2 regions of the Streptomyces sp. NPDC048389 genome follow, and region 2 is predicted to be linked to the other one. Evidence: riboswitches for the same ligand, from Rfam matches in the RefSeq annotation. Region 2 holds a riboswitch; the other holds the start of a gene.
The links. A riboswitch is a leader RNA that binds a small molecule or an ion and turns the genes downstream of it on or off. The one in region 2 is predicted to bind cobalamin.
Positions count from the first base shown of each region.

Region 1 (3,871 bases), on a different contig from region 2:
CCGGCTCGCCGCACAGGCGCAGCCCACCCGTCGCGGGCCGCAGCCCGCCGCTCAGCAGCCGCAGCAGGGTCGTCTTGCCGCTGCCGTTGCGTCCCAGCAGCGCGGTCGACCTGCCCTCCGCGAGGCCCAGACCGACGCCGCTGAGCACGGCGGGGCCGTCCTCGTAGGCGTAACCGGCGTCGACGAGTTCCACGATCACAGGGCGTACCTTTCGAGTACGAGAGTGAGGACGACGATTCCCGTCAGCAGCGCGGCGACCCCGGCGAGGAACGGGCGGGACACCGTGGCCGCAGGCACCAGCACGCGCAGGGTGCCGTCGTAGCCGCGGCCCGCGAGCCCCGTCTGCAACCGGCCCGCCCGGTCGAAGGCGCGTACGAAGGCCGTCGCCCCCAGCCCCGCGAGCGAGCGCCACGCCGCGGCTCTGGTCGTGTGGCCGAGGCGGGCGGCCTGGGCCTGGCGGATATTGCCGACGGCGTCGAGCAGCAGAAAACTGATGCGGTACATCACGAGCGCCACGTCGACGACCGCGGGCGGCACGCCGGCCTTCACGAGCCGCGGCAGCACGTCGGACACCGGCGTCGTGAAGGCGAACAGCAGCACGCCCAGCGAGGCAGCCGACGTGCGCAACAGCAGCCGCACGGCGTGTCCCGGCCCGTCGGGCGCGAACGCGACCAGGCCGTCCGGGCCGCCCACGGAGAACAGCAGAGGTACGGCGCCGGTGACACAGAACCCCAGCGGGATCCGGAACGCCCTCCAGAGCCGACGCGGCGCCACCCCCGCCGGACCGAGCAGTACGGCGAGTGTGGCCGCGGCGACGAGGACGGCGCCGGGCCACGGCGGCAGGCAGACGGCCGTCACCGTAAGGCCGATCCCGAGGGCGGCCTTCTCGCCCGGGTGGCGGCGGCGCCAGCTGCTGCTGTGCGCCGCCACGTCGATGGGAAGCATCGGCGGCTACGCCGCCGGCGCGGTGGTGTCCGAGTCCTCGGCGGCTGCCCTTGCCCGTTCCTCTCCCTGCCGCCGACCCCGGCGCAGCCCGAAGTAGTACGCCAGTACACCCGCGCCGAGCGCCGCCTGCAGGGAGAACAGCGCCGACTCGACCTCGCCGGACGGCGGTTCGTACAGCGGGGAGAACCAGGGCTCGTAGTCCGGTTCGAGCTCCGTGATCGCCGCCTCGGCCTCCCCGTCGGCGCCGGCGAACGGCTCCTCCTTGTGGTCCCCGAGCCCCAGGACCAGGGGCAGAACGGCCAGGGCCGCCACGACCAGCAGGAGCAGGGTGTTGATTCTCGCGTTACGGCTCATCGGACCGCGGCCTCCTTCTTCGTACCCGCGACCAGCACGCCCAGCCTGGTCAGTTCTCCCTTGCTGGACCGGCTGAGCAGCCGCATCACCAGCACGGTGAGCAGGCCCTCGCTGACGGCCAGCGGCAGCTGCGTGACCGCGAATATCCCGCCGAACTTCGCCAGCGCGCCCGCCACACCGCTGCCCGGGTCGGGGAACGCGAGCGCCAGCTGCACGGTGGTCATGCAGTACGTGGACAGGTCGGCGGTGAACGCGCCGAAGAACACGCTCACCATCAGCGGCGCCTCGAACCCGCGCAGCAGCCGGTAGATTCCGTACCCCGCCCAGGGGCCGACGACCGCCATCGAGAAGACGTTGGCGCCGAGCGTGGTCAGACCGCCGTGCGCCAGCAGCAGGGCCTGGAAGAGCAGCGTAATCGTGCCGAGCACCGCCATGACCGGCGGTCTGAACAGGATCGCGCCGAGACCGGTGCCGGTCGGGTGCGAGCAGCTGCCGGTCACCGACGGGATCTTCAAGGCAGACAGGACGAACGTGAAAGCGCCCGCAGCTCCGAGCAGCAGGGTGGAATCGGGATTGGCCTTGACCTCGCGAGTCAGGGCGCGTACTCCGTGGACGACGAACGGGGCGGACGCGACGCCCCAGGCGGCCGCGTGCAACGGGGGCAGATACCCCTCGGCTATGTGCATGATGTGGGAGACCCTCTCCAGCACCTCGTGGATGGACAACGCACCCTGGCCGGTCTCCTGGCTGACGGGTCATGCCGCCCGTACTCCGCCTTCCCGGGCACCGCGCAGGCGCGGTGTCCCAGTGGCTCCCCGTGAGGGGTCGGAGCCGGACTTCCCGATCACAGTGGCGAGGGCCGCACCGGTACTGCACCGGTTTCCCGAACACCAAGGCCCCGTGACAGTAATGCGCCAACCAGCGACATACAAGCCGCGCACGGGCGCACCCGCCCGCGGCCGGAGTGAGCCGTGCGCCACACCCCGGCCGCGGGGCGCGCCCCGCGGCGGCGTACGTGGTAACCGAACGTCACACCTTCCGGTTCCGGTAGGCGAACGTCACCCGTGCGGTAGCCGCATGTCACACCTGGATGTAGCCGAACGTCACACCTGCCGTGGCCCGGCGGTAGGCGGACGTCACACCTGGCGGTAGTCGAACGTCACACCTGCCGTGGCCCGGCGGTAGGCGGACGTCACACCTTGCGGTAGTCGTACGCCTCCGAGGCCGCGGCCTCCACCGCCTCCAGGTCACCCCCCGCGGAGGCCGTCACCAGCGCCGCCACCGCGCCCTCCACGAACGGCGCGTCCACCAGCCGGGTCCCGTCCGGGAGTTCGCCGCCCTCGGCCAGCAGGGCCTTGACCGTCAGTACGGCGCTGCCCAGGTCCACCAGGACCGCGACGCCCGCGCCGCCGTCGACCCGCTCCGCCGCCGCGGTGATCAGCTCCGCACTGGTGCCGAGACCGCCGTCCGGTGTGCCGCCGGCCGGCGCCACCGGGGCCGTACCGCCGCCACCCGCGAGCCCCTTGGCCAGTTCGGCCACCGCGGCGGCGACCTCCCTGCTGTGCGAGACCAGCACGATCCCGACCTGCCCGCCGTCGCTCATGCCGCCTCCACCGCCTCGGCGAGCGCGGCGACCAGCAAGGCGGACGACGTGGCCCCCGGATCCTGGTGGCCGATGCTGCGCTCACCGAGGTAGCTCGCCCTGCCCTTGCGCGCCTGCAGCGGCACCGTCGCCAGCGCCCCCTGCTCGGCGGCCTCGCGGGCCGCGGCGAACGACTCCGTACTGTCGCCGAGCGCCGCCACCGCAGGCTCCAGTGCGTCCAGCATCGTCTTGTCGCCCGCTTTCGCGCCGCCCAACTGCGCCACCGCGGCGACTCCCGCCCGCAGCGCGTCGGCGAGCCGCGCGGGCGTCACCTCCGTGTCATCGCCCAGCGCCTTGCCGGTACGCCGCAGCAGCGTCCCGTACAGCGGGCCCGACGCGCCGCCGACCGTCGACACCAACTGCCGTCCGGCCAGCATCAGGACCGCGCCGGGCGTCGCCGGCGGCTCCTTCTCCAGCGCGGTGCCGACGGCCGCGAAACCGCGCCGGAGATTGCTGCCGTGATCCGCGTCACCGATCGCCGAGTCCAACTCGGTCAGTCGGTCCGCCTCCCGGTCCACGGCCGCGGCGACGGCGGCCAGCCAGCGGAAGAAGAAGTCGGCGTCAAGCACAGGAACTCCCTGGTCAGTCGATCGGTTCGAAGGACGGTGGTACGGCCCGGAGCCCGTCACGAGCCCCAGCGCAGCGCAGGGGTCCGCACCGGCGCGTCCCAGAGCCTGAGCAACTCCTCGTCCACCTGGCAGAGGCTCACGGACGCGCCGGCCATGTCGAGAGACGTCACATAATTGCCGACGAGGGTACGGGCCACGGGCACGTCCCGCTCGGCCAGTACCCGCTGGACCTCCGCGTTGAAGCCGTACAACTCCAGCAGCGGTGTCGCGCCCATGCCGTTGACGAGGGCGACCACCGGGCCCGAGGGGCGCAGATCCTCCAGGACGGCGTCGACGGCGAAGTCGGCGATCTCCCGCGACG
Region 1 is NZ_JBEZKP010000075.1:9,631-13,501, reverse strand. Features, by position in the region: gene AB0903_RS31680 (ATP-binding cassette domain-containing protein) at 1-193, opposite strand, end outside; gene cbiQ (cobalt ECF transporter T component CbiQ) at 196-945, opposite strand; gene AB0903_RS31670 (energy-coupling factor ABC transporter substrate-binding protein) at 952-1,299, opposite strand; gene AB0903_RS31665 (energy-coupling factor ABC transporter permease) at 1,296-1,985, opposite strand; cobalamin riboswitch at 2,015-2,209, opposite strand; gene AB0903_RS31660 (PTS fructose transporter subunit IIA) at 2,492-2,902, opposite strand; gene dhaL (dihydroxyacetone kinase subunit DhaL) at 2,899-3,510, opposite strand; gene dhaK (dihydroxyacetone kinase subunit DhaK) at 3,567-3,871, opposite strand, start outside.
Region 1: linked by a shared signal. The riboswitch ahead of AB0903_RS31665 (energy-coupling factor ABC transporter permease) and the one ahead of AB0903_RS22950 (cobalamin biosynthesis protein) in region 2 are both predicted to bind cobalamin.

Region 2 (3,871 bases):
CAGGTCGGCGTCCACGAGTTCCTCCGCGCGGTCCACGAACCGCACCACGACGCCCGGTTCGGCCGCCAGCGCGTCCACATCGGTGAAGTTCGACATCAGCGGCACCGCGCACACCGCGACCCTCAGCACGTCCTCACCGACGGGCGCGGCGACCACCGACTCCCGTACCGCGCCGCGCAGGGACACCCTGAGGCCGTCCTCCTCGTCGATGCCGAGTCCGTGGGCGTACGGCAGCACACCGTAGGTCGGCCGCCCGGTCAGGCCGCGCAGCATCTCGAGCCCCGGCTCCAGAAGCGACACGTCACCGCGGAACTTGTTGACCAGATAGCCCGCCACGAGCGACTGGTCCTCGGGGCTCAGCAGCGCCGTCGTACCGAAGAACTGCGCGAACACGCCTCCCCGGTCGATGTCGCCGACCACCAGGACCGGTAGCCGTGCCGCCCGCGCGATGCCCATGTTCACGATGTCCGTGCGCCGCAGATTGATCTCGGCCGGGCTGCCCGCCCCTTCGCAGATCACAGCGTCGTACGTGCCCCGCAGCTCCTCCAGGCACGCCATGACCGGCTCGAAGAGTTCTCGTTGCCGGTTCCCGTGGTAGCCCTTGGCGCTCATCTCCCCGACGGGCCTGCCCATCAGTACCACCTGGCTGGAGCGATCGCCGCCCGGCTTGAGCAGTACGGGATTCATCAGCGCGGTGGGCTCCACGCGGGCGGCCTGCGCCTGCATGGCCTGTGCCCGCCCGATCTCGGCGCCCTCACGGGTCACGAACGAATTGAGGGACATGTTCTGCCCCTTGAACGGCGCGACCTTCACACCCTGCCGCACCAGCCACCGGCAGATCCCGGCGGTGACGACGCTCTTGCCCGCGTCCGAGGTGGTCCCCGCGACCAACAGCCCACCGCTCATGCCCGTCTCCGTTTCAGTGCCCCCACGCCGAGCCGTGCGCCCGCGCAGACCGCCAGGGCCAGCAGGCCCACCCGGTGCGACAGCCGCACCGCCCGTGTGATGTCGCCGAACTCCACCGCGCGGCCCTGCGCGCCCAGCACCGGCCGGTGTTCGACCCGACCGCCGTAGGAGAGGGTCCCACCCAGCCGTACGCCCAGGGCACCCGCGAAGGACGCCTCCACGGGGCCCGCGTTGGGGCTCGGGTGCTTGGCGGCGTCGGCCCGCCAGGCCCGTACGGCGCCCCGCGGGTCCGGACCGCAGACGGCCGCCAGCACGGCGGTCAGCCGGGCGCCCGGCCAGCCGGCCACATCGTCGAGGCGGGCCGACGCCCAGCCGTAGCGCCGGTAGCGCGGCGACTTGTGGCCGACCATCGCGTCCAGGGTGTTCACCGCCCTGAAGCCCACCAGCCCGGGCACGCCCGCCACGGCGCCCCACACGAGGGCGCCGACGACCGCGTCGGAGGTGTTCTCCGCGACGGACTCCACGACGGCGCGGGCGATCTGCTGCTCGTCCAGGGCCTGCGGGTCGCGCCCGCACAGATGGGGCAGCCGCTCGCGCGCCGCCTCGACGTCCCCGGCCGCCAGCGCCTCGCCGACGGCCGCGGCCTCGCGCCCGAGCGTCGTACCGCCGACGACGGCCCAGGTCGCGGCGGCGGTCAGGGCGACCGAGGCGACGGGTGAGCGGCGTACGGCGCGGGCGGTCAGGGCCGCCGCGGCCACGGCTCCGCCGGCGCACACCGCGGTGTGCAGGGCGCCCCGGCCTCGGTGGTCGCGCCACAGGGCACGCTCGACGGCGCCCGCTGCCCGCCCGAACACGGCGACCGGATGCCCCCGGCGGGGATCGCCCAGGAGTCGGTCGCCGAGGAGGCCGGCTGCGGCGCCGTACAGGAAGACGCGGTCCGCGCGCACCGGATCAGCGTTCCGAGGGGAGATGTCCGGAGGGACGGTGTCCGACGGACAGGGCAGTACCGCGACCGGGCATGGCAGGAGTCCTCACTCAGGGTCCGCGCCCTGGTTCGACGTGACCGGCGGCGAGAGTTCCTGGCTCCCCGGGTGTTCCCGGGTGACAGTGGCGGGACCGCGCCGGATTCGCACCGGACTTCCTCTTCTGCCGCCGTTGATGGCCCCGGCAGTCCACCATGTGCGCGAACGCCCGTCAACTCGCCCTTGACCTGCGACGGGACAGTGTGCGGAGTCCCACACCGGCGGACGCGCGAAGGCCGGGCCGTACCCACCCGCGGTGCGTACGGCCCGGCCTCCGGGCGGCTGTCCGACGTCAGGTGACGATCAGATAGATCCCGTAGGACACCGCCGCCGCGCAGAGCGCGAAGCAGGCGTACGCGCCGGTGCGGGCCAGCACGCCGGAGCCTGCGGTCTGCGTGCCGGACTGCTGCTTGGACAGGCTCACGATGCCCAGGGTGAACAGGCCCACCAGGGCGACGGTGGCGACGAGGCTGACGCCGAACACGGAGCCGAGAGCTACCCAGTCGATCTTCATACTGCTGCTTCCTTACACCGCGGCCGGACGGACCGGCTCGGAGTCGGCGGGGGCCGGGAGAGTGGTCTTCAGTTCGCCGGCGGGCGGCGGGATGACGGCCGCGACGGCGTCCGTGACGACGTCCGCGGGCTCCTCGGTGTCGACGTCGTTGACGTTGGTGTGGTTGACGATCTGGCGGCGCGAGATGACCCAGATCGCGATGCAGGAGGCGACGAGGAAGACGGCGACGGCCGCGACACCCCAGCCGCCCTGCTTGGTGACGAACTCGGACATCGCCGCGACGAGTCCGGCGGCCGGCAGGGTCAGACCCCAGGCCACGAACATCCGGGTGGCGGTGGACCAGCGGACCACGCCGCCCTTGCGGCCGAGGCCCGCGCCCATGACGGCGCCCGAGCAGGAGTGCGTCGTCGACAGCGAGAAGCCGAGGTTCGAGGAGGCGAGGATCACGCTGGCAGCGCTGGTCTGGGCGGCGAAGCCCTGCTGCGGCTGGAGGTCGGTGAGCCCCTTGCCCATGGTGCGGATGATGCGCCAGCCGCCGAGGTAGGTGCCGAGTGCGATCGCCAGACCGGCCGAGACGATGACCCACATCGGAGGGTTGGACCCGGGGGCGAGGACGTTGCCGGCCACCAGCGCCAGCGTGATGATGCCCATGGTCTTCTGGGCGTCGTTGGTGCCGTGCGCCAGGGAGACGAGGCCGGCGGAGGCGATCTGCCCCGCGCGGTACCCCTTGGCGGTGGCCTTCGCGTCGGTGTTCCTGTCGACCCGGTACGTCAGCCGTGCCGCCAGCATGGCGGCGAGGCCGGCCACGACCGGCGCGGCGATGGCCGGGATGAGCACCTTGGTGACGACGACGCCGCCGTTGACCCCGGCGAAGCCGACCGAGGCGACCGTGGCGCCGATCAGACCGCCCATGAGGGCGTGCGAGGAACTGGACGGCAGGCCGACCAGCCAGGTGACCAGGTTCCACAGGATGGCGCCGACGAGCGCCGCGAAGATGACTTCAGGTGTGATGCCTGATTCGTCGACCAGTCCGCTGGAGATGGTCTTGGCGACCTCCACGGAGAGGAAAGCGCCGACGAGGTTCAGAACGGCGGACATGGCCACCGCGCTCTTGGGCTTCATGGCGCCGGTCGAGATGGTCGTCGCCATCGCGTTGGCGGTGTCGTGGAAACCGTTCGTGAAATCGAACACGAGAGCTGTCACGATCACGATCGCGAGCAGCAGTGTGATGTGTTCCATTTACCCAGGCAATCGTTTGACGTCATTGACGCGAGGACCGTAGGCAACCTGGATGAACGGAAGGTGAACTGGGTCGGACTTCGCGGTGACCCCAAGTGGGGTCGGCTGATTCCGCTTGTCTGATTCTCCGCCCCCGCGCCGCTCACGGCAGCCACTCGAACACCCTCCGTGTCTCCATGCCGTCGTATAC
Region 2 is NZ_JBEZKP010000036.1:17,611-21,481, forward strand. Features, by position in the region: gene AB0903_RS22945 (cobyric acid synthase) at 1-906, opposite strand, end outside; gene AB0903_RS22950 (cobalamin biosynthesis protein) at 903-1,853, opposite strand; cobalamin riboswitch at 1,960-2,090, opposite strand; gene AB0903_RS22955 (hypothetical protein) at 2,221-2,442, opposite strand; gene AB0903_RS22960 (inorganic phosphate transporter) at 2,455-3,681, opposite strand.